Regions from separate parts of the Glutamicibacter sp. 2E12 genome, predicted to be linked through region 4. Evidence: riboswitches for the same ligand, from Rfam matches in the RefSeq annotation. Region 4 holds a riboswitch; each other region holds the start of a gene.
What was found. Region 4 has a riboswitch for thiamine pyrophosphate ahead of thiM (hydroxyethylthiazole kinase). Riboswitches for the same ligand answer to the same signal wherever they lie in the genome.

Region 1 (5,873 bases), 1.5 Mb from region 4:
TCGCAGCAGGCGTGGCAGAGCTTCGCGCAGTGGGTGCTGCCCGGGCTGGACTGCGCGAACTTGCGCTCTATGGCCAAGCTATCCAAGCGCTACTTCCTGGATCCTCTGCCCGTGGAGCGTAAACGCCAGCTGGATATTCCGGTAACCATCCTGTGCGGGAAACAAGACCACATCACCGGATACCGGGATCCCGAGCAGCTATCGCGCCGGTACCCCTCGATGAGGATCCGCGTGCTTGATTCTGCAGGGCATAACGTGCACCTTGAGCAGCCCGAGCAGGCCGCGGCCGAATTGCGGGACTGGGCCCACCGCACGGGCCGCATGAACGAGCCGGCTAAGCCGGGGAAAAACCGCATGCTGGTGTGCCGCAACGATCCATGAAAACTTGAGGAATCGCTGGCACCCGGCTACATTTCGAATCAGCAAGTACGGATTCGCTTGAGCATGAAGGAATATGGCATGGAAGAGACTCTCCTGCTGCGCGAGCTGTCGAGCGTAGATGAAGTGCCTGACCTGCTCGACATTTGGCGCAGTTCGGTGGAACGCCGGGGAGACTTCCTCTCGGCTGCTGATATTGATGCGGTGGCCGTCGCCCTGGAAGCTGTCTATAGCCAATCGGTCTCAGTCAGGATTGCCCAGCATGGTCGACGCATTGTTGGCTTTGCGGCATGGAGCAGTACACGCATCGAACTGCTCTGGGTGAGGCACACTGATCGCCAGAAGGGTGTGGGCCGCATACTGCTGGATGAAATCATCGCCAGCATTCCCGGGATCAGCGTTCATCTCGATTGCCAGCGCCAGCCTGCCATTGCGTTCTTTGGCGACTGCGGATTCGTGCCTGTGCCCGGGGAAACTGCATCGTCGCCGCAACGAGTCGTATTGCGCCACGTGTAGTCTTCAGCCTGGATCGTGGCACGATAGTTTCATGAGTGAAAATAGCCGTGAGATCCGTGAAGTCAGCATCGAACGCGTCGAGGCACGCAAGTACAAGGCCACCAGCCTCGAATCGGGAGCCAGCCTAGAATTCGGCCAGGGCGAAGGGTTGCTAACCCCGGTGGAGTTGCTGCTTGCTGCCATCGCAGGGTGTTCCGCAATTGATGTTGATGTGGCGACCACCAGGAGAAGCGAGCCTGAGAAATTCGAAGTCAAAGCGGGCGGCTACAAGGTCTCTGAGAACTCGGCGAGCCGGATGGAGGACATTCATCTTGGTTTCGATTTGAAGTTCCCCGACACCGAGGAAGGCCGCAAGGCAGCCAGCATGGTGGAGCGCATCGTCAAGCTTTCGCATGACAAATACTGCACCGTCTCCCGCACCGTTGAACTGGGTGCTTCCGTGCGGAGCGAAGTCATCAACTAGGTAGCGGGACTTCCGGTAATTGCCGGATTGATAAAGATCAATGGCTGAATCCGCAATAGCTTCCATGGCAATTCACGGGTTTGGACGCAGCCGCGAACTTTCTAATATTGCGTGGATCGGTTGTCGGTAGGGCCTTATTGTTCGGAATTCGTTGAATCCATCGGGATATAGTCAGCTTTTCGCAATTCGAGCTGTGAAAGTCCAATGATTCAAGCTGGGAGCATGGGTCTTTGCCCTAGTCAGCGGAGAACCTTCATCGTAGGGTCGGATTGTCCCTACGTTGAAGGAGCAGCAATGCAGTCTGAGAACGTTTTAGGCAATATCGACTGGGCGTCGATGCTACAAAAGGTTGGCATCGCGCTAATCATCCTCATCATTACGTGGCTAGTTGCACGCATAGTTCGTTGGGCTGCCGCCAAACTGGTGAACAGGGTGAAGTTCCTGCAAAGGCAGGGCAATGACGGAGAACAAATAGGCCAATCCCTGGGCAAGGTCGCGGGGTTGATTGTCTGGCTCTTCGGCCTCGTGGCAATCCTGCAAGTCTTCGCTCTATCCGAAGTGCTATCGCCGGTGCAGGGCATGCTCGGCGGCGTCATGGCCTTCATCCCCAACCTCATCGGTGCGGGCTTCATCTTCTTCATTGGCTACGTCATCGCGAATATTGTTCGCCAGCTGCTGAGGACCGGTTTGGGAACTGTCGATTTTAGCGGACTGGTCCGCAAGGTCACCCCAGGCAACGAACCAGTAGATGAAGTTCAGTCTCGCGAATCCCAAGCGAAGATCGTTGACATCATTGCCAACATCGTCTTCGCCTTGATCCTGCTAGTCGTCGCAATATCAGCCCTGCAGGTTCTGGGCATCGCGGCAATTTCGGTACCTGCTCAGCAGATGCTGCAGCTGGTCTTCACCGCAATCCCGCAGGTCATCATGGCCTTGGTGCTCTTGGCCGTGGGTATCCTGATTGCCAAGTTCGTCGGGCAGCTACTTGAATCCTCCCTCCACGGCGTGGGTACCGACACTGTTGTTGCCCAGTGGGGCGTAGTTCCCGAGGGCAAGAGCGCTTCGGGAATCATCGCTGGCATCGTCAAGATTGCTATCGTGCTGTTCTTCGGTGTGATGGCGGCCCAGATGCTGAACTTCCCAGCGATCACCAATATCCTCAATGAGATCCTGGCCTTGGGCGGCAAGATCCTCTTCGGCGCAGCAATTATCGCCGCAGGTTTCGTCATCGCCAATGTGATTGGCCGCTTCTTGGGTGACACTACTGCTTCGAAGATCATCCGCTACACGGCAATTGCGCTGTTCGTGGCGATGGGCCTGAAGTACATGGGTATCGCCGATTCGATCATCAACATGGCCTTCGGCGCAATCGTCATTGGCGCAGCATTGGCAGCGGCTCTGGCCTTTGGCCTCGGCGGTCGTGATGCTGCGGCCCGCACGCTGAAAAAGATGGAGGCCCAACAGGCCACCAATGGCCCGGACTCGACGCCACCGGCATCGAACCCAGGCATCTAACCACGCATCACAAAACCTGAGGGACAGATAAGAAGTCGCGGAATCCAAGACCGGATTCCGCGACTTTTTTGATGCCCGCCAAGCTACTGCTGCGTGCCCCACGGCAAGGGCATGACCGCAGAGCCGCCATCGGTACGCAACCGTGCGTAGGTGTGCACATCGATGCGTTCTCCGGCAACCAGGAATTTGCCCCGTTCGACACCTTCGTGCAGGAAGGCGTTGCTTTCTGCCACATGCTTCGACCCGGGATTATTTGCCCGCAAGCCCAGCTCCAAGCGGTACAGTCCCAGCTCGTCGAACAGGTAATCCACTAAGGTTGCCACGGCGCGGGTGGCCAGCGACCGGCCCCGGTAATTCTGGTTCATCCAATACCAAATCCACGCGTTCCGATTGGCCGGGTCTACCGTACCGCACACCAGTCCCACCAGCCGATCCCGATATGCGACGGCCAACGCCTGCTGGCGTTCCCCGGCCTCCAGCAGTGCGCGCACATACGACTCAGCCTTTTGCGGGGAATCGGCGTCGCCTTGGCGCAACATGTCGGGGTTCGAGGAAAATGCCTCGTAGACCGCTTCGGCATCCGAAAGGCGCAGCCGGCGCACCGAGAATTCACCGTCGGCATGCACGGCTTCCTCCGGTCCTGCAGATGGCTGCGGATGAGCGGCGGCCGTGCCCTGGTGGAAGAGCAGCTGCCAGCGGCCCTGCTCATGGATCCACAGTGAACTGCGTTCGCTGGGGGAACCGGCGAGCAGCTTCCAGCGCAGCAGCACCAGCTGGTCTGAAAGCTGGAGAGCCACCGGGCTTTCGACTTTCAACGCCCCGGCATCCCGTGCCGGCTCCCGGGCCAGCTGGGCAATGATGGCCTCGCGATCATAGACTCGCCCGCTGGCTCCCACCTCGGCGAACCGAGGATGCAAGCGCCGCTGCAATTGCTCCTGGCTATGGCGTTGGCTGGATTCCAAGAGTTCTTGCTCCAACGAGATGATGGTGCTGGATAGCGCAGAACCTTGGGGAAGCACGATAGGGAAGTCATGGAATGCCATGTCAGCAAGTACATCACAGAAGATGACGGAACTGCGTTCAATGAAGTTCGACTTTATGAGCTGCATCATGCTTATAATCGCTGTAATCCGCGGGAGCCTGAATCGACCAGGCTGAGAGGGCACCGAGCCGACCGCTACACCTGATGCGGGTCATGCCGCCGTAGGAAGGAAGCGTGCCCTTGTGCATGTCAACATTGTTGGCGCCGGGATAATCGGCCTGGCCGTCGCGTTCGAGCTGGAATCACGCGCACACACCGTCACCCTCATCGATCCGGCACCCGGCCAAGGTGCAAGCTACGCGGCAGCAGGAATGCTGGCCCCGGCAGCTGAAACGGTCTGGGGCAATGGCCCGCTGCACCAGCTGCTTGCCGCCTCGAATGCCGCCTATCCGCAGTTCATCGAGCGCATCGAATCGGCCACCGGGCAACGCCCGGACTACTTGCAGAACTCCACGCTCGTTGTCGCCGCAGAGCCTGCGGACCGCGAAGCCCTGCACGAGCTGGCCGAACTGCAGATATCCCTCGGCCTGTCAGCGCAAAAGCTGCTGCCCAGCCAAGCCCGCAAGCTCGAACCAGCCTTGGCCGCCAATATTGCCGGCGCGGTCCTGTGCCAAGATGACCACCAGGTCGACCCTCGATCCATCGTCAAGATCCTGTTGGAGCATCTGCGTCCGCACCTGGTCGAGGAACGGGCGCAGGCACTGGTGACCGACGGGAAGCGGACCACCGCTGTGCGGACCGCATCGGGCCGAATCCTCGAAGCGGAGCAGACCATCGTGGCCACCGGTCTTGGCACCCTCGATGGCTTGAACGAACTTCCGCTGCGCCCGGTCTACGGGGACATCCTCCGGATCCAGGGACCAGCAGGCCCGCCGCTCATCACCCGCACCATCCGCGGCATCGTGCACCGGGAACAGGTGTATCTGGTGCCGAGAAGGGACGGCAGCCTCGTCCTTGGCGCCAGCGTCCGTGAAGACCGGCAACAAGCGGTGAACATTGGCGCGATGCACCTGCTGCTGGACAACGCGAGAAAGCTGGTCCCCGGCATCAGCGACTGCACGCTGAACGAAGCAACGGCCCGGGCACGTCCCGCCACGCCAGATGACCGGCCGCTGCTTGGACGCCTTGATCCAGGGCTGCTGCTCTGCACCGGGTACTCCCGGCACGGCGTGCTGCTGGCTCCGCTGGGCGCAACGCTCACTGCGGATCTCGCCCACGGCCACCAATCCCACCCCTTGCACCAGGCTGTGGATCCCCACCGCTTTGCCAACGCAACCTAGACCGCTCACCGAACGGAGCAGCAACCATGACAAGCATCGGCATCAATTTCAATTCACGGCAACTGAACCTGGACGAAGGAACCACCCTTCGCGAATTCATCAGCACGCAAATCGGCAAGGAACTGGACGCCAACTCGGTGGCCGCTGACGGCAGCAAGCTCGGAGTTGCCGCCGCCGTCAATGGCGCTGTCGTTCCACGCAGCGCCTGGAATAGCTACCTGCTGGCCGAAGGGCACAGCATTGAACTCGTTACCGCGGCCCAGGGAGGCTAGGCATGGAAACGCGCAACATCACCGAGCTGGACATCCACAGCGACCCATTCCAAATCGCCGGACGCACCTTGTCCTCGCGCTTGATCCTCGGCACCGGGGGAGCGAGTTCGCTGACCACCCTGGAAAGCGCCCTGCGGGCCTCCGGAACGGAACTGACCACCGTGGCCATCCGCCACTTTTCGGCGGCCGGCGCAGGCAACGTGTATGAACTGCTGCAGCGCAACAACGTGATTGCGCTGCCCAACACTGCTGGATGCTTCACCGCCCGCGATGCGATCCTCACCGCGCACCTGGCCCGTGAAGCTCTGGAAACCAATTGGATCAAGCTCGAAGTAATTGCCGATGAGCACACGCTGCTGCCGGACCCGCTGGAACTGCATGCGGCCACCGAGCAACTAGTGGCCGAC
Region 2 (5,873 bases), 1.3 Mb from region 4:
CGGTCTTGTGGAAATGATGCATGAACTTTGAATGATCCAGCCGGCGGCAGCGTTCGCACTGGGTTCCGGTACGCAGCGCTTTGTTCTTCTGGCAAGGCAAGGTGTTGCGAGAGCCATCGCTGTTCATCGTGATGTAGCCCAGGCAGAATTTCAGTTCGCCGATGCGCAAGCTTAGGGAACGGTTGGCTTCCAGGTATTCGGTGCTCCATTTTTCCGCTTGCCTAAGCCGGAGCATGGGGGCGCGTTCATGCTCTGAGAAGCTGATGCCGTGGCAGAGCTGCCGGTGGTCGCTGGCGAATTCCATCGATGCCTTCCTCGAAGTTACCTCTTCAACGATAGTTCACCGGACATGGCTAGCTCCTGCAAGGCAGGTTGGCCGGCGCCTGCAGCCCGAAAGTTTGCTGGACGAATTCCCGATTCGTTCTGGCCTAATTCCTAGGAGAAGCCCTTAGGCTGGAACTGCACCGGAACCGTACCGCGGGCCGGGCCATAATCTGCTGAGGTGATCCAGGATTTCTGTCCCATTTGATGACAAGACTCGTGCAGTGGCCATCGCAGCTGCCGAGACCGCCCCTTCGCCGGCCGAGCTGCAGCGATTGACGCAGGCTTTCCGCCATGATTTCCAGCGTTTCATGATGGAGTACCAGTTTGCGGTGGACGAGGTGCTGACCAAGGTCTCGATCTTGCGTGAAGAGTTCTTGTATTTGCACAATTACAATCCAATTGAGCACGTCACTTCTCGGGTGAAAACTCCGGAGAGCATCATGCGCAAGGTCTCCCGCCGGAACATCTCCCCGTCCCTGCCTGCCATTCGCGAGAACATCAGCGACATTGCCGGCGTGCGCATTACCTGCAGTTTCGTCAAGGACATCTACAAGGTTCTGAACACGCTAACCTCGCAGAATGACCTGAAGGTCCTCCAAATCAAGGACTACATCAAGAACCCGAAGCCCAACGGCTATAAAAGTGTCCATGCGATCGTGCAGATCCCGGTCTACTTATCCGATGGCCCGGTCGATGTCGTGGTGGAGCTGCAGATCCGTACCATTGCCCAGGATTTCTGGGCAAGCCTGGAACATAAGATCTTCTACAAGTACGAGGGCGAAGTTCCAGAACATCTAGTGCAAGAGCTTGCCGACGCGGCGGCCATGGCGACGAAACTCGACATGCAGATGCAGCGCTTGCATACCGAAGTCCACGGCCATGATGCCAATCAGGCACCGAGCCAAGAGGCGGATTTCGATACGACAGCGATCCAGGGGCTGCTGTCGCTGGCTCAGCAAGCCAAGGACGGGAACCAGGAGAAGGACTTGGATCACTAGCCGTTCATGCCCTCGAAGGACAATGCTGCTTCGGGGCCGGAAACCAAAAAAGATCCTCGGCCGAGGCCGAGGATCTTTGATTTGGTAGCGGCGCCGGGACTCGATCCCGGGACCTCACGATTATGAGTCGTGCGCTCTAACCAGCTGAGCTACGCCGCCACAAGTGAGAAGCAATCCAGTAGAAGCCAAGAATGCTTCTCACTCAGAGCCCCCTGCCGGAATCGATCCGGCGACCTCGTTCTTACCAAGAACGCGCTCTACCACTGAGCTAAGGGGGCAACGAGTAAATACTCTACACGGATTTCCCGGCAAAGAAAAATCGGCGGATCACCCCGGAAAAGACCCGGAGAATTCTGTAAAACCACTAGTCAATGACTATTTATCCTCTTACTCGCTACCCCGGGGACGAAGGGTGGGACAAAAAGTGCCCTGGTGACGATGCTCACGAGAGTGCTCCTCGCGGTCAATCGCGGATTTGCCATGACGCGCAGGATAGAATCCCGCGGATCATCCCCGGTGGCCAAGCATCGAATTACCCCGCTTGGAACTTCGGAACGCTGACACCTTTTCCCACTCCAGAACCCCTGACCGAGCGGCACTTGGGCAACACCCGATCCACCTAGGCGCCCAGGCACGGCTCCGGTGCCCGGCAGCTGGATCCCGGGCCGTGAACCGGGGTGCTGGAAACCGCCAGGAAGGCAACAGCTCCTTGCCGCCCATTCCGGTCTTGAGTAGGAATATTGTGACCTCAGCAACAAATTCCCGACGGATTTTGCAAACCTCAAAAACCTGTGTAAAGTATTTACCTGTTGCCCCCTTAGCTCAGTGGTAGAGCGCGTTCTTGGTAAGAACGAGGTCGCCGGATCGATTCCGGCAGGGGGCTCGAAATAAGAGAGGCAATCTGGTTCCAGATTGCCTCTCTTTTCGTTTATCCCGCAGATGCCGTGTAGCCACTGCGAGCATGGCCCAAGGCGCACCCCAAGCTGCAGCACCGGCTATCGGCCGCGTCTTGCGCCCCGGATTCCAGGTGCCCCCGGCAAGAGTCTCCGGCCAATGAAAAGCATCCTGGCCCGCCACAGCCGGCCCTTCCCACTTCCTTGATGTCAGGCCCTGACCACTGGGTTTGCGTTTTCTCCTCGCAAGCGTGCTAAGTTGTTCGCGACCACACGGGTGCCCTGGCAAGGGCTGAGATCGGGCTATCGCCGTCCGCGACCGTTGAACCTGTCCGGGTAATGCCGGCGAAGGAAGTGAGTTTCCCCAGTGGAACAAATTGAACAGCACCCTGCCCACACCCTTGCCTACCGTGAATCTGCGGGAATTTCTGTTCCCGTCACGCAGATCCAATTGGCAGACTCCCCCAATGGACAGCCCAACGAGCCGCTGGCGGTATATCGCACCAGCGGACCGGGAAGCGAGCCCACCCAAGGCCTGCAACCCTTCCGCGAGCGGTGGATCCTGGAACGCGGGGACGTGGAAACCTATGCAGGCCGCGAACGCAACCTGCACGACGACGGACGCTCAGCGGTCCGCCGCGGCACGGCCAGCGCGGAATGGGCCGGACGCTCAGCCCCGCCACTGCGGGCCGTTGGCGGAGCCCGCGTGACGCAGATGCACTATGCGCGTGCCGGGATCATCACCCCGGAAATGTGCTATGTGGCCCTGCGCGAGGAATGCGATGTCGAGCTGGTGCGCAGCGAGCTCGCGGCCGGGCGAGCCATCATCCCGGCGAACATCAACCACCCGGAATCCGAGCCGATGATCATCGGCAAGGCGTTCCTGGTCAAGATCAATGCGAATATCGGCAACTCGGCGGTGACCAGCTCCATCGCAGAAGAAGTCTCCAAGCTCCAGTGGGCGGCCAAATGGGGCGCGGACACGGTAATGGACCTGTCCACCGGAGATGACATCCACACCACCCGCGAGTGGATCATCCGCAACTCCCCGGTCCCCATCGGCACCGTGCCGATCTACCAGGCGTTGGAGAAGGTCAACGGCGAAGCCAACGAACTGACCTGGGAGATCTTCCGCGACACCGTCATTGAGCAGTGCGAGCAGGGCGTGGACTACATGACCATCCACGCCGGGGTGCTGCTGCGCTACATCCCGCTGACTGCCAACCGGGTCACCGGCATGGTCTCGCGTGGCGGGTCCATCATGGCCGGCTGGTGCTTGGCGCACCACCAGGAGAATTTCCTCTACACCCACTTCGATCAGTTGTGCGAGATCTTCGCGCAGTACGACGTGGCCTTCTCGCTGGGCGACGGGCTGCGCCCGGGCTCCATCGCAGATGCGAACGACGCCGCCCAGTTCGCCGAGCTGGACACCCTGGCCGAGCTGACCAAGCGCGCCTGGAAGTACGATGTGCAGGTGATGGTCGAAGGCCCGGGGCATATCCCGTTCCATCTGGTGCGCGAAAATGTGGAACGCCAGCAGCAGCTGTGCGACGGGGCGCCGTTCTATACCCTGGGCCCGCTGGTCACCGACATCGCCCCGGGCTACGACCACATCACCAGCGCCATTGGCGCCACGGAGATCGCACGGTACGGGACCGCGATGCTCTGCTACGTCACTCCCAAGGAGCATCTGGGACTGCCCAACCGGGATGATGTGAAGACCGGGGTGATCACCTACAAGATCGCTGCGCACGCCGCCGATCTGGCCAAGGGCCACCCGGGCGCCACAGCGCGGGATGATGCGCTGAGCAAGGCGCGCTTCGAATTCCGCTGGAATGACCAGTTCGCGTTGTCCCTTGACCCGGTCACCGCACAGGAATTCCATGATGAGACCTTGCCGGCCGAGCCGGCCAAGACCGCCCACTTCTGCTCCATGTGCGGGCCGAAGTTCTGCTCCATGCGCATCTCCCAGGATATCCGCGACGAGTACGGCTCGGCCGAGGCGCAAGCCGCCCTGGCCGGGATGGCGCAGAAAAGCAGGCAGTTCCTGGAAAGCGGCGGCACGGTCTATCTCGGGGACGGGATCCCGGTGGGAACTCCTGCTCCGTAAATAGCCTGCGGCGCACGAAAAACGCCCTTGGGGCAAGCTTTCGGCTTGCCCCAAGGGCGTTATTCAATGCTGTTCAGCTGCGTGCGACAGGCTTAGTAGTCGCGACGTCCACCGCTGCGGCCCGAGTCGCTGAAGCGATCCTTGCCGCCGCGTCCGCCGCCGCCGAAGCCGCCACGTCCGCCGCCGCGTCCGCCACCGAAACCGCCACGGCCGCCACTGCGTCCGCCGCCGAAGCCACCACCACGGCCGCCACGGAAGCCACCGCGGTCGCCTTCGTCGTCACGGCGCGGGCTGCGGCCATTGTCGAGCTCGAGCTCGATGGCTTCGCCGCCGATGCGGGTCTTGGACAGTGCACGCCACTGGTCCTTGCTCAGCTCTGCCGGCAACTCGACCAGGGTGTGGTCCGAACGGATCTCGATGCCGCCGATTTCCGAAGAATCGAAGCCGCCCTCGTTGGCCAGTGCGCCAACGATCGAGCCCGGCTGCACGCGGTTGCGTCGGCCTACGGCCAGACGGTACATGGCGTTGCCTTCGGCAGCGGTCTTGCGGGCACGTGGACCGCGATCGCCACGGTCACCGCGTTCGCTACGCTCGCCGCGCTCTGGGCGATCCATGCGTGCCTTCTTCGAAGGGGACATGACTGGTTCGGTCATCAGCAGCGGGCGGCCGCCCTGGGCCATCAGAGCCAGTGCAGCTGCAATTTCCAGCTGGTCCAGGTCTTCGTGCTCGGAAGCGAACTTCTCCACGATTTCGCGGAAGGTGGTCAGGTCCTGACCGCTGATGGTCTTGTCGATGCGATCGGTGAACTTCTGGATACGACGGTCGTTGACCGAATCCAGCGAAGGCAGCTGCATCTGGGTCACCGGCTGGCGGGTAGCCTTCTCGATGGCACGCAGCAAGTACTTCTCGCGCGGGGTCATGAACAGGATCGCGTCGCCCGAGCGGCCGGCACGGCCGGTACGGCCAATGCGGTGCACGTAGGACTCGGTGTCATGCGGGATGTCGAAGTTGATAACGTGCGAAATACGCTCAACGTCCAAGCCACGAGCTGCCACGTCGGTAGCAACCAGGATGTCGATCTTGCCCGAGCGCAGGTTCTCAACGGTGCGCTCACGCTGCTGCTGAGGGATGTCGCCGTTGATGGCAGCCGCGGTGAAGCCGCGGGCCTTCAGCTTGTCGGCCAGGTCCTCGGTAGCCATCTTGGTGCGGACGAAGGTGATAACGCCTTCGAACGACTCGGATTCCAGGATGCGGGTCATGGCGTCCAGCTTGTGGGCGCCCATGACCTGCAGGTAGCGCTGGGTGATGTTGGTGCCGGTGGACTGCTTGGACTTCACGGCAACTTCCTGCGGGTTGCGCAGGTATTCCGAAGCGATGCGGCGGATGGTGCGTGGCATGGTTGCCGAGAACAGGGCAACCTGCTTGTCCTCCGGGGTAGCTTCCAAGATCTTGTCGACCTCTTCGGCGAAGCCCATGCGCAGCATTTCGTCGGCCTCATCAAGGACAACGTACTGCAGGTTCGACAGGTCCAAGGAACCCTTGTTGATG
Region 3 (5,873 bases), 1.1 Mb from region 4:
CACCTGGCCGAGGGTTGCCTTGATGCGTTGGCCCACGGTGCCGAAGTTCCCGACACCGCGAGCGCGCCGGGCCAGCGTGAGCGTGGTGAATTCTTCCACCATCAACCCGAGTAGGCGCATGCCGGCCAAGGCCCCGAGCACAAACCGGTGGGGTACCTTCAGCTGCTGAGACAGCGCCCCGCCCAAATCGCTTGGATTCGTGGTGGCCAGCAGCAAGATGCACGGGATGGCCAGCGCGAAAGCGCGCAGTCCGGTGGCAATGCCCCCGGCCACCGATCCCTCGGTGATGCTGAAGGCGCCGAATTGGGCGTAGACCATGCCGCTATCCTGGCCCACCAAGGCGATGCCCCACGCCGCAAGGATTCCGGCAATCAGCAGTGGCCACGCGCGCTTGAGGAATTTCAGCGGGCTCAGCCCTGCCAGGGGGAAGAACACCACGGTCGCCACGATCACCACCAGCGCCGAAACCCAATCCAAGGTGGTGATCAACGGCAGTGTTGCCGCAGCCACCGCACCGAGCTTGGCCAGCGGATTGATCTTCGCCAACCAGCTATGCCCTACCGGCGCATCAAGCACCGGCCCCTGTCGCGGGGTACCAGCTTCCGGGGTGCCGGCAGTGAGCACCAGGTCCCTTGCTTTGAGCACCGAGGCAAAGTGATCGTCGTGGGTCACAGCAATGATCGCGGTGCCCTGCTGCAATTCCTCAACCAGCAGCCCGGCCAGTTCCCTCCACGTATTCGCATCCTGCCCGAAGGTCGGTTCGTCGAGGATCAGCACCTGGGGGGATGCGGCCAGAACAGTGGCCACGGACAAGCGCCGCTTCTCGCCCCCGGAGAGAGTGAACGGGTTCGCGTCTGCCAAATGCGCCAGGCCCAAGCGTTCCAGCAACGCGTCCACGCGCGCTTGGACCTGGGCCGGCTCGTATTTCGGCGCATCGGCGCTGCTGGCCTGCGCGCGGCTGGGAGCGAAAGCCAGCTCTTCCCGAACGCTCTGGGTCACGAATTGGTGTTCGGGTTCCTGGAACACCGAACCGATCCGCCCAATCAATGCACCGGCCTTCCAGGCAAACGGGGAGTTGCCCAGGCCGTCGGCCAGTTGCGCGGTGGCCGCCAACCCGCCGTCGGCCGGGACGAGCAATCCGCCCAAGGTCAAGGCCAGCGTCGACTTTCCAGCGCCATTCTCACCGCGAATCACCGTCGCGGTGCCCGCTTGCACATTCACGTCCACCGCTTGGGTGCGCGGTGCCGTGGCGGTGCGGGCGGATACCAGCTGCTGCGCTTCCAGCAGCGTGGCACCGGCACCGTTCGTTGCCCGAGCCACCTGCGGGAAGTAGCCTGGAATCCACAGCCCGGCAGCAGCCAGCTCCTCGCGCACCGTTTCATCGGTGTACAGCTGCTGCGGGTCCAGATCGTGCGCGACTCCCCCACCGGGCTGCAGCACGATAACCCGGTCCACATGCTGCGCCCAGGCTTCAATCCGGTGTTCCACGACGACCAGCGTGGCACCGGAAAGCCGGGCGGCGTTCAGCACCGCATCGCGCAAGAGCTCAATGCTCTGCGGGTCCACATTGGCAGTCGGTTCATCGAGCAGCATGACGCTGGGTTCCATGGCCAGAATGCCGGCCAAGGCCAACCGCTGTTTCTGTCCGCCGGAAAGTTGCTGGGTGCGGTGCTCGAAGGACAGCGCACCCAGACCCACAGCGTCCAGCACTTCGGGGATCCGCTGGCGGATCAGTTCGGGATCCATTCCGAGATTCTCGGCGCCAAAGGCCACGTCATCGGCGACCCTGCTTTGCACTACCTGGGTTTCCGGGTCTTGCTGCATCAAGCCCACCGGGTGGCTCCGGATGAAGGCATCGCTGCCATCTATGAGCAGCCGGCCAGCGACCTGATCGTCCTCATCCGCTTCCAGCAACCCGGCCATCGCGTGCAGCAAGGTTGACTTGCCGGCGCCCGATGGACCGACCAGCAGCACCTTCTCACCGGCGTGGATCACAAGGTCCAGTCCCGAGATGGCAGGATTCTTCCTCTCGGAGTGCTGCCAGCCGAACCCCGTTGCGGTGATGGCGGCACCGCGCTGGGTCAGCGAGGCTGCGCCGGAATTGGCAAAGGAACTCATTTTGCGCTTTCCAGGTGAGCACGCCGGCTCGGCAGGGCGCTCAATGCACCGGTCTTCGCCAGTCCACACGTGGCCAACCAGGACAGCAGCCCTGCGATGACTACGCCGGAAATGCCGGTGGCGATCACGTGGAAGATCTTCATTCCGGCGGTGTACTCAACATAGTAGGCCAGGATGTAGGCCTCGGAAATGCCGGCGAACAAGCCGGCGAACAAGCCTGCCAGCAGCGCCACGCCCAGGTTCCACTTGCGGTAGCGGAATGCTGCGAAGACCAGCTCTGCACCCAGGCCCTGGACCAGGCCGGAGATCAGTACGGTCAAGCCGTAGTGCGAGCCGAGCAGCGCTTCAACCACAGCGGCCAGCAGCTCGCAGTAGATTGCGGCGCCTGGCTTGCGGATGATCAGTGCGCCGAGCACCGCCGGGAAGAGCCACATGCCGGTGAGCAACGCGGTGGCTGGCGGGAAAGCCGCAAAGGCGAGCGAGAACAGGCCATAGCCGGCACTCCACGCCCAGAAAATGACCCCTGAAGCGACGGCGATCACCGAGGCGACGACGATATCAACTACACGCCAGCCGGTACGCTGCTTCGAAACTGTTTCGTTCATTGCTGGTCCTCCTGTGGAAAGGAGGGGAGATGGACGGAATGAGGGCATACTGCCGCGCCTATCCGCATCCGAGATGCTCGACTTCCTTCGCCGGTACTAGCCGGGGCAGGTTCGAGGGTCTGCGATCTATCGCACTCTCAGCGTCTTGCGACTTTTTTAAAAGTCTGACGCTCCCCTGTCGGAATAATTACTGCTCCCCCACCATACCGCAGGTATGCTGGGCAGAGGAACGATATGTCAAGAGCTTGATCGCGAGGAAAAAATGGATAAAGTGCAGAAACTTGCCACTACCGGTATCACCGTTGGCGCTGGCATGCTCGGCGGCAAGCTGGTTGATTTCCTTTGGTTGAAGGCAACCGGCAGCAAAGCACCACGCAAGGGCACTGAGGAAGCAGCGGAAGCTTCTTTCCGCCGTGCCTTGGGCTTCGCAGTCGTTTCGGCCCTGGTCGCAGCAATCCTGCAGACCGTGGCTGACCGCAGCGCCAACAAGGTTGTTGCCAAGTTCACCAAGTAAGCTTCGGCGTTGAGCCAAAAGCGGGAGCCGCCCAGAGGGGCGGCTCCCGCTTTTTCTCAATCTTGTTCGTCTGGCGATCCGGTCTTGGAAACCGGGGTGGTTCCGGTCGGCGGTGTTCCGTTGACCTTGTTGACCACGTGGCTCAGCTCATCGGAGAACAGGGTTTCCTTGGCAGCGTGCTTGGTCCGGTAGCCGGAACGGCCAATCATGTGGGCCGAAACCGGTGCGGTCAATAGCTGCATTCCCCAGGCCAGCACGAGTACCGGGACCACAGCCCAGCTGCGCAGGTAAATGGCCAGTCCAGCGAAAATCAGCAGGAAGCCGAGTACCTGCGGTTTGGTCGCTGCATGCATGCGGGTGAGCATGTCCGGGAAGGTCAGCAAGCCGATACCTGCGATCAATGACATCAGGCAGCCAAGGATCAGCAGGACGGCAACGAGGACATCGAGGAAGATTTCCATTAGGCGTTCCTCTGATCCGAAACGAAGCGCGAGACGGTCACCGAACCGATGAACCCGAGCATGCAGGCGGCCACGACGAACAGCAAGTAGTCGGTGTGCTTGTGCAGCACCATTTCCAGGCACAGCGCGGCGGAGATGATCAGCAGCATCACGTCCAGGGCCAGCACCCGGTCAAGGATTGACGGCCCCTTGGCAACACGGACCAGGCAGGCGACAGCACCGAGCCCGAGCATGATGCCGCAGATCCAAATGACGATATCCAGCATGTTACCCCTTCCTCGCATCAAAGTTCGGTCCGCATTCGCTCTTGATCGCTTCGTACTCGTCTCGGCTGCCAATAGCCATGATCAGCCGGCGTTCGATGTCCCGGATGCCGGCACGCGCCTTCTCCACGTCCGCAGGCGACTCGATGTCGATGTAGTGCAGGTACAGCGTCGACGAGCTGCGGTCCACGTCGATCACGAAGGAGCCCGGGATCAGCGTGAGCACGTGTCCCACGGTCATCACGATCAGGTCCGAGTCGGTGCGCAGCGGGACCGCAATGACCGCGCTGCGGGTGCGCTTCCCGCGGACCAGCGCCAGCCAGGCCACATGGACGCTGGCGGCGAAGACCTGTCCGAGGAACCAGATGAACAGCTTCAGGCAGTACCAGGCATTGATCCGGCCCGAAAGGACCACCGGCGGCAGCGGGAACAGGTTCACGATCAGCAGCGCGATGATCACGCCGAAGACCATGTTCCCCAGGGAGAAGTCCTGCCAGAGAGCACCCCAGACAAAGAGCAGCAGCAGAAGCAGCGGCCATTCCTGCTTGAGTGTCGCGCGGTGGCGCACACCGGAGGTATCCAGCGCATCGTCAATGCGCTGGTCACGCGGTTCAAAGTTCTTGTTCGGCATCATCCCTCCAATCAGAATGGCAAGATCGAGCTGATATACGGTTCGCGGGCGATCAGTTCCGCAGCCACCCGCTGGCAGAATTCGAAGATCGGCCCGGCAAAGACGGTCAGGGCGATGCCCGCAAGCACCAGCGAACCGGTGGCGTAGCGCATGCCCCACGGCAAGGAGTCGGCTTCCAGCTGCTTGGCCAGTTTCAACCCCAAGCGGGGGTTCTGCGCGCCGCCGGCCAACGTCTCGTCGGCGACCTGCGTCGCTTCGGCCACCAGGTCCTGGTTGGGCACCTCGGCATCAGCGGCACGGCGCCAGAACACACGGGCCCACACGCGGATGATCGCCATCAAGGTCAGCAGGCTGGTCAGCAATCCGGCGCCGATCACGACCCAGGTCAGCGGATCGGCATCCTGCGCGGCCGCATGCAATAGCCCGAATTTGCCCAGGAATCCGGAGAACGGCGGGATGCCGCCCAGATTGATGGCCGGGATGAAGAAGAGCAGGGCCAATGCCGGGGAGAGCTTGGCCAGCGAGCCGAGCCGGGTGACATTCGAGCTACCGGCACGGCGTTCGATCAGTCCCGCCACCATGAACAGCGAAGTCTGCACGATGATGTGGTGGCCCACGTAGTAGATGGTCGCGGCGATGGCCAGCGGCCCGCCCACGGCCACGCCGAAGATCAGGTAGCCGATGTGGCTGGTGAGCGTGAAGGAAAGCATGCGCTTGAAGTCCGTCTGCGCCAGCGCACCGAGGATACCGATGACCATGGTCAGCGCGGCCACCACCAGCAGTCCGGCGTTGACCGAGCCGCCCGGGAAGAGCAGGGTTTCGGTGCGGACGATCGCGTAGACGCCCACCTTGGTCAGCAACCCGGCGAACACGGCGGTCACCGGGGCCGGTGCGGTCGGGTAGGAGTCCGGCAGCCACAGGGACAGCGGGAAGACCGCGGCCTTGATGCCGAAAGCGATCAGCAGCAGCACATGCAAGATCAGCTGCGGGCCCTGGCCCAGCTCGGGCAGCTTCACCGCAAGGTCAGCCATGTTCACCGTGCCGGTGGCCGCATAGGTCATCGCGATGGCCATCAGGAAGATCACCGAGGAAACCACGGAAACCACCACATAGGTGGTACCGGCGCGGATGCGCTCGGCGGTACCGCCCAAGGTCAGCAGCACGTAGCTGGCGGTGAGCAGGATTTCGAATCCGACGTACAAGTTGAAAAGGTCAGCGGCCAGGAAGGCGTTGGACACTCCGGCCAGCAGGATCAGGTACGCCGGGTGGAATATCGACACC
Region 4 (5,873 bases):
TCAGAGAAAATCGACTGCAGGCGCGGACTTTCGCTCATCAGGTAAGCGGCCAGCGGTGATGGCCGCCGGGCAATGAATTCGAGGGCTTCCTCGAAGGTTTCCACCTCGATCACCGGCAGGATAGGACCGAAAATCTCTTCGGTCATCAAACTTCCCTCGAGGTCCACATTGCGCATGATGCTCGGAGCGATGCGCAAGGTATCCTCGTCGTATTCGCCGCCGAAAACCACCTCGCCCTGCTCGAACATCGACAACAGCCGGTCAAAGTGCTTGCGGCTGACGATGCGGCCAAAGTCCGGATGGGTCAGCGGCTCCTTGCCGTAGAAGCTGGTGATGGCCTGGCCCAGGCGCTTGATGAGCTCAGACGAGTCGCCCACGCTCAATACGTAATCCGGGGCCACGCAGGTCTGGCCGGCATTCATGAATTTGGCGTAGGCCAAGCGCTTTGCGGAAGCCAACGAATCGTTTTCCACCACGGCCGGCGACTTTCCGCCCAGTTCCAAGGTGGTTGGTGTCAGATGCTTCGCAGCCGCTGCAGCCACGATCTTGGCCACGCGTTCACCGCCGGTGTAGAAAATATGATCCCAGCGGGCGCCGAGCAACTCCGTGGATGTATCCACCCCGCCTTCAACTACCGCGTAGACACGTTCGTCGAGGTAGACCGGGAGGAACTTGGCCAAGGCGCCTGAGGTCGCAGGAGCCAGTTCCGATGGCTTGATCACCGCCGCGTTGCCGGCAGCAATGGCCGCGACCAGCGGTGCGAGCACCAGCTGAACCGGGTAGTTCCAGGCGCCGATAATCAGCACGACCCCCAGCGGGCGCGGCTCAACCTTGGCAATGGCTGGTTGCAAAGCCAGCGGTACCTTGACGCTGGTGGAATCCATCCATTCAACGAGGTGGCGCTGGGCGAAATCTATTTCTGCCCGCACCACGTCGATTTCGGAGAATTTGGCTTCGGTGGCACTCTTGCCCAAGTCCTCGGCCAGGGCCTGGACGAAGTCTTCCAGATGCTCTTCGAGCATCTTCTCCAGGGCCTTGAGCTGCTGCAGGCGGAAGCGTCGCGGATGCGTGATCCGCGTGTCCGCAGAACGCCGCAAATGGCTCAGAACTGTTGCTATGCGCGATGGATGCTCGTCCACCGGAGGTGCGGAATCACCGACCGGTTCGGGCAACGGAGTGGAAGTAAACAGACCCATGATTTGAGCGTACGTCACTGGGACTATTTTTCATCGTTTAATTCGCCGGAGGATTCAATATGTATCAAATAGTTGATACATTGATTTCCATGAACCAGTTCTCGGCGAGCGCCATATCCATCGCTTTCGTTGCCGCAATCATCTGCGTTTGGTTGCGTTCGGTGGCGCACAGGCGTGGAACACCAGCTATCGACCGGGCCCGATCCCACTCGTTCTGGTGCGCATTGATCGCATTCTTTGCTTCAACCTCATGGGATTTGTCCGAGACCTGGCGCGTTTCAATGACCGAGCCCAATTCAGGTTCGGCTCTCGCTGAAGCACTCACTCCGGGGATCTGGGTTCTTCTGGTTTACCTCATCGGCTTGTTCACTTGGCCCAAGGAACTCCAGCCAGTGCGCACCGCTTCATTAGAGGCCCGCAGCCTGACAACTCCATTTCCCAAGGCCCTAGGGGCTTTCGTTGGGCTTTTGCTGCTGATCGCGGTCGGCTCCCTGTGGCCGGCGTCCAAAGTCGAAGGGCTCGTTGGCGTTCCGGCCTCGGAATTCACGACCTTTGATTTTGACGGCATCTATTCATACGCGTCGGAGGGTCCGTATGATGGGCGGTTGCCGGGCACACAGATGCTCCCGGTATTCATCGTGGCCCTGGCAGGGATCATCGTGGCCGCGGCTGTGATTACCGTAGTTATCCTGAAAAGACCTGCCTTGGCCGGCATCTCGGCCGAAGACAACCAAGCGTTGCGCACGGTCTGGCTCAACCGCTTGATGCGCAATATCGGCATCGTCTTGCTGGCCTTCACCGTGTCGGTGGTCAATTACTCGCAGGCTAATTCGCCGGATGGACAGTACGAGTTCGTTAGCTATGGCGCCCTTGCGGTCGCCCTCACGTTGCTCTTCTGGGGACCGCGCTCTACATTCTCAGCTCAATCCACCACCAGGGAACGGACCGCCTTCTCGCGTTTGCGTGATCAACTATTCACCTTGCAATACGTAACTGCAGCACTCACCTTGCTCAGCGTTGCAATCGGCTGGTCATTCTTGCCACTGGATGACGAGCTCCAGATGCCTACCAATGAGCGAACTACGTGGATCTTAATGATCTTTGCCGGTGCGGCTTTGAGCTATGCCGTTCTCAATGCGCTTTATCTCAGCTACGTCAGCACGGTGGCCCGGCAGGCGTCTGCAGCACCCAAGTACCACGCGCCCCTGCCCTTGTGGTCCTACATCGCCGCTGGCTTGCTGTTTGCCACCAGCACCTATTTTCTGCTCGATCCGCCGCTGGACTATTTGTGGGGCTTCGTGCCTCCAGGCAAGACAATGGTTGCAGGCTTGATCCTGCTGTTGCTGGCAACCCATCTTGGATTCGTCTGGTTCTCCCGCCGGGCAATTATTCCCTGGGCTGTCTCGTCGGCCGAAGAAATCTGGTACCGCAAGGTCCTGGAACTGCGTTCAATGCGTGTTAACACCAGTGCAGTGGTAGCCATGCTGCTCATTGGCTACGGATTCCCGGCCGGGCTGGGACTCTTTGCATTGCTCATCTTCGTTGTCCCAGCAGTCATTTTCCTAGAGCGCCCCGGTAGCGCCTTCGTGCGGGAACATCAGCCGGCAGCTACTTCATGAGCACGCAGATCAGTGTTGACCTCCAAGCAGCTACCCCGCCCTATGAGCAGATCCGCTCGCAGATTGCTTCACTGATCTCCTTGGGAGATCTGCCCTCGGGGAGCAAGCTGCCTACTGTGCGTGCGCTGGCCACGGACCTCGGCGTCGCTGCCGGTACAGTGGCGCGCGCCTACAAGGAGCTGGAAGCCGAAGAGCTGATCACCTCCCGGCGCCGTGCCGGCACAGTAGTCAACGAGCGGCCGCAGCCGGTGGATACCAGTGAAGATCTCCTGGCCGCCGTGGATCACCTCTGGGCGCTGGCGGCCGCGCAGAAGGTGGATGCGGCCACGCTCAAGGCCTTGGTGGCGCGGCGCGAGCGTAAGTAACTTGTCCTCGGAACCGGTTGTGCGTACGCTCTATGGCAGTGACACGGGGTGTCGGATCAACCGACTGAGATAAGACCCGTAGAACCTGATCTAGTTCACGCTAGCGGAGGGATGTCGCATGGCTTTGCATGCAGTTGCCCAAAAATACCGGCAACAATCACCTTTGGTTTTTTGCCTGACCAATACCGTCGTATCCAATTTCACCGCCAATGTCTTGCTGGCATCCGGGGCTTCCCCGGCCATGACGGATCTGCCCGGAGAGGCCGGCCCATTCGCGCAGGCAGCTTCAGCCGTATTGGTGAATTTGGGAACTCCAAGCACTGAACAGCTGACCGCCATGGAAGAAGCTGTGCAGTCGGCGAGCGCTGCAGGCACCCCCTGGGTCCTGGATCCAGTGGCAGTGGGAGCGCTTCCGGTGCGCACGGAGTTTGCCCGGCGCATTGTCCGGCAACGCCCGACCCTGATTCGCGGCAACGCCTCGGAAATCCTGGCCCTGGCCGGCCGGCAATCTGCTTCGCGCGGTGTCGATGCCTTGGATGAGGTTTCTGCCGCCTTGGCGGCGGGACGCGAACTGGCCACGGAACACGACTGCGTAGTGGCCATTTCCGGCCAGGCTGACGCCATCATCGACGCCACGCGTACCGTCTTGGTGCATACCAACGGAATTGGCTTGACCCGGATGACAGGTGGCGGCTGCGCCTTGGGCGCGGTCTGCGCCGGGATGGTTGCGGTCCACGATGACCCGTTCGAGGCCACCATCGCAGCCCACGGTTTCTATGGCCTGGCCGCGGAAAAGGCCCTGGCTGGCAGCTCCGGTCCGGGCAGCTTCGCAGTTGCCTTCCTTGATGCGCTGTCGGCTGCCGATCCCGGGGAACTGAAGACTTTGAAGTACGAGGAATTGAACCATGCATAATTACGGCGCTTATCTAGTAGCCAACACTGCCAGCTGCACCCCACGCAGCACCCTGGAAGTTATCGAGGGCGCCGTCGCCGGAGGGATCGGGTGGATCCAGCTGCGCGCCAAGGATGAATGCGCCCGGGAATTCTTCGAGCTGGCCTGCGCGGCTGCCAAGCTCACCGAGGGCAAAGCCCAGTTGCTGATCAATGACCGCATTGACGTCTACCTCGCGTCACGGGCTGCTGGCGCAGCAGTTAACGGCATCCATATCGGGCAAAAAGATGTGCCGGTACAGTTGGCTCGCCAGATCATCGGCGAGGGCATCATCGGCTTGAGTGCTTCCAGCGATGAGCAATTGGCCCAGGCGAACAAGGACGCCTCGGTGATCGACTACCTCGGTGTAGGAGCCATCCGCGCCACTCCGACGAAAAAAGACCATCCTGCTCCCCTGGGGCTGGACGGCTTTGCGCGAGCCGCTGCCTTGGCCAAGCTGCCCTGCGTAGCGATCGGCGCAATTACCCAAGACGATGCCGCCGCGATCCGCACCGGCGGCGGCGCAGGCCTGGCCGTGGTCCGCGCCATCTGCAACGCCGAAGATCCGCAACTTGCCAGCGCGCAGCTGGTCGCAGCCTGGGAGGCCTCGAAATGAACATCCTATCCATCGCAGGCTCCGATCCTTCCGGCGGCGCCGGAATCCAAGCGGATCTGAAGGCCATTGCCGCCAACGGCGGCTACGGGATGTGCGTGATCACCGCTTTGACTGCGCAAAACACCCATGGGGTGTCCGGAGTTCAGGCGATCAGCGGCGATTTCGTCCTCGCGCAGCTCGAAGCCGTGAGTACAGATATCCGCATCGATGCGATCAAGATCGGGATGCTGGCCAACGCCGAGGTGATCCGCGCAGTCACCAGCTGGCTGGAAACTGTTGACGCCCCCGTCGTGCTGGACCCGGTCATGGTGGCGACCAGCGGGGATCGCCTGCTCGACGACGAATCGGCCCTTGATTCGCTGCTGGAGCGCGCCACGGTGATTACCCCGAACCTGCTGGAGCTGGCCAGCTTGCTGCGCGAGCCTGTGGCCCCTTCCTGGGGTGAAGCCCTGCTTCAGGCCCAGCGCCTGGCGGCCAAGCACGATGCCCTGGTGCTGGCCAAGGGCGGGCATCTGGCCGGGGCACAGTGCCCCGATGCGCTGGTCTCAGCCAACGGCGTTCAGCTTGAGCTCAACGGCCCGCGCCATGCCACCAGCAATACCCACGGCACCGGCTGCACCCTTTCCAGCACTCTGGCTACCCGCTTCGCTGCCACTGGAGACTGGATCGCCGCGTTGGAGCAGTCCAAATCCTATCTCTCCAAGGCCATCGCAGCGGCCGACCAATTGCAGGTGGGCAGCGGCCACGGCCCGGTCAACCACTTCATCGACTTCTTCGGCACGGCAGATCCAATGGGCGACTGGTGGCAGAAGATCCAGCCGATCCGCGAGGAAATCGACCAGCTGGATTTCATCACCCGGCTATCCGAGGGCACCTTGGACCGGGATGACTTCCACTACTACATCGCCCAGGATGCGCTGTATCTGCTGCGTTACGCCAAGGTGCTTTCGCTAGCCAGCTCGATGGCGCCGGATCTCGGTGCCCAGCGTTTCTGGTCGCGTGGCGCCAACGGCATCCTCGATGGCGAGCTGCAGCTGCACGGCAGCTACCTGGATGAGTTCGCTGATACGCCCAGCGCCACCACGCTGAACTACACCAACCACCTGGCCGCCAGCCAGGAGAGCTACGGGGAGCTGATTGCCGCGA

Region 1: another riboswitch for thiamine pyrophosphate. It lies ahead of thiO (glycine oxidase ThiO); the one in region 4 lies ahead of thiM (hydroxyethylthiazole kinase).
Region 2: another riboswitch for thiamine pyrophosphate. It lies ahead of thiC (phosphomethylpyrimidine synthase ThiC); the one in region 4 lies ahead of thiM (hydroxyethylthiazole kinase).
Region 3: another riboswitch for thiamine pyrophosphate. It lies ahead of ACP3TE_RS12150 (ECF transporter S component); the one in region 4 lies ahead of thiM (hydroxyethylthiazole kinase).

What each region holds. Positions count from the first base shown of each region.
Region 1 is NZ_CP188297.1:2,930,001-2,935,873, forward strand. It holds gene ACP3TE_RS13785 (alpha/beta fold hydrolase) at 1-381, shown strand, start outside; gene ACP3TE_RS13790 (GNAT family N-acetyltransferase) at 460-894, shown strand; gene ACP3TE_RS13795 (OsmC family protein) at 926-1,357, shown strand; gene ACP3TE_RS13800 (mechanosensitive ion channel) at 1,652-2,872, shown strand; gene ACP3TE_RS13805 (GNAT family N-acetyltransferase) at 2,956-3,984, opposite strand; TPP riboswitch at 3,995-4,099, shown strand; gene thiO (glycine oxidase ThiO) at 4,097-5,194, shown strand; gene thiS (sulfur carrier protein ThiS) at 5,221-5,466, shown strand; gene ACP3TE_RS13820 (thiazole synthase) at 5,469-5,873, shown strand, end outside.
Region 2 is NZ_CP188297.1:2,748,164-2,754,036, reverse strand. It holds gene ACP3TE_RS12875 (DUF2797 domain-containing protein) at 1-304, opposite strand, end outside; gene ACP3TE_RS12870 (GTP pyrophosphokinase) at 546-1,322, shown strand; tRNA gene ACP3TE_RS12865 (tRNA-Met) at 1,405-1,481, opposite strand; tRNA gene ACP3TE_RS12860 (tRNA-Thr) at 1,529-1,600, opposite strand; tRNA gene ACP3TE_RS12855 (tRNA-Thr) at 2,134-2,205, shown strand; TPP riboswitch at 2,479-2,586, shown strand; gene thiC (phosphomethylpyrimidine synthase ThiC) at 2,583-4,325, shown strand; gene ACP3TE_RS12845 (DEAD/DEAH box helicase) at 4,418-5,873, opposite strand, start outside.
Region 3 is NZ_CP188297.1:2,598,161-2,604,033, reverse strand. It holds gene ACP3TE_RS12155 (ATP-binding cassette domain-containing protein) at 1-2,118, opposite strand, end outside; gene ACP3TE_RS12150 (ECF transporter S component) at 2,115-2,723, opposite strand; TPP riboswitch at 2,789-2,910, opposite strand; gene ACP3TE_RS12145 (DUF4235 domain-containing protein) at 2,995-3,237, shown strand; gene mnhG (monovalent cation/H(+) antiporter subunit G) at 3,294-3,698, opposite strand; gene ACP3TE_RS12135 (monovalent cation/H+ antiporter complex subunit F) at 3,698-3,964, opposite strand; gene ACP3TE_RS12130 (Na+/H+ antiporter subunit E) at 3,966-4,595, opposite strand; gene ACP3TE_RS12125 (Na+/H+ antiporter subunit D) at 4,604-5,873, opposite strand, start outside.
Region 4 is NZ_CP188297.1:1,478,646-1,484,518, forward strand. It holds gene ACP3TE_RS06910 (aldehyde dehydrogenase family protein) at 1-1,196, opposite strand, end outside; gene ACP3TE_RS06915 (hypothetical protein) at 1,256-2,815, shown strand; gene ACP3TE_RS06920 (GntR family transcriptional regulator) at 2,812-3,180, shown strand; TPP riboswitch at 3,215-3,309, shown strand; gene thiM (hydroxyethylthiazole kinase) at 3,299-4,093, shown strand; gene thiE (thiamine phosphate synthase) at 4,086-4,727, shown strand; gene thiD (bifunctional hydroxymethylpyrimidine kinase/phosphomethylpyrimidine kinase) at 4,724-5,873, shown strand, end outside.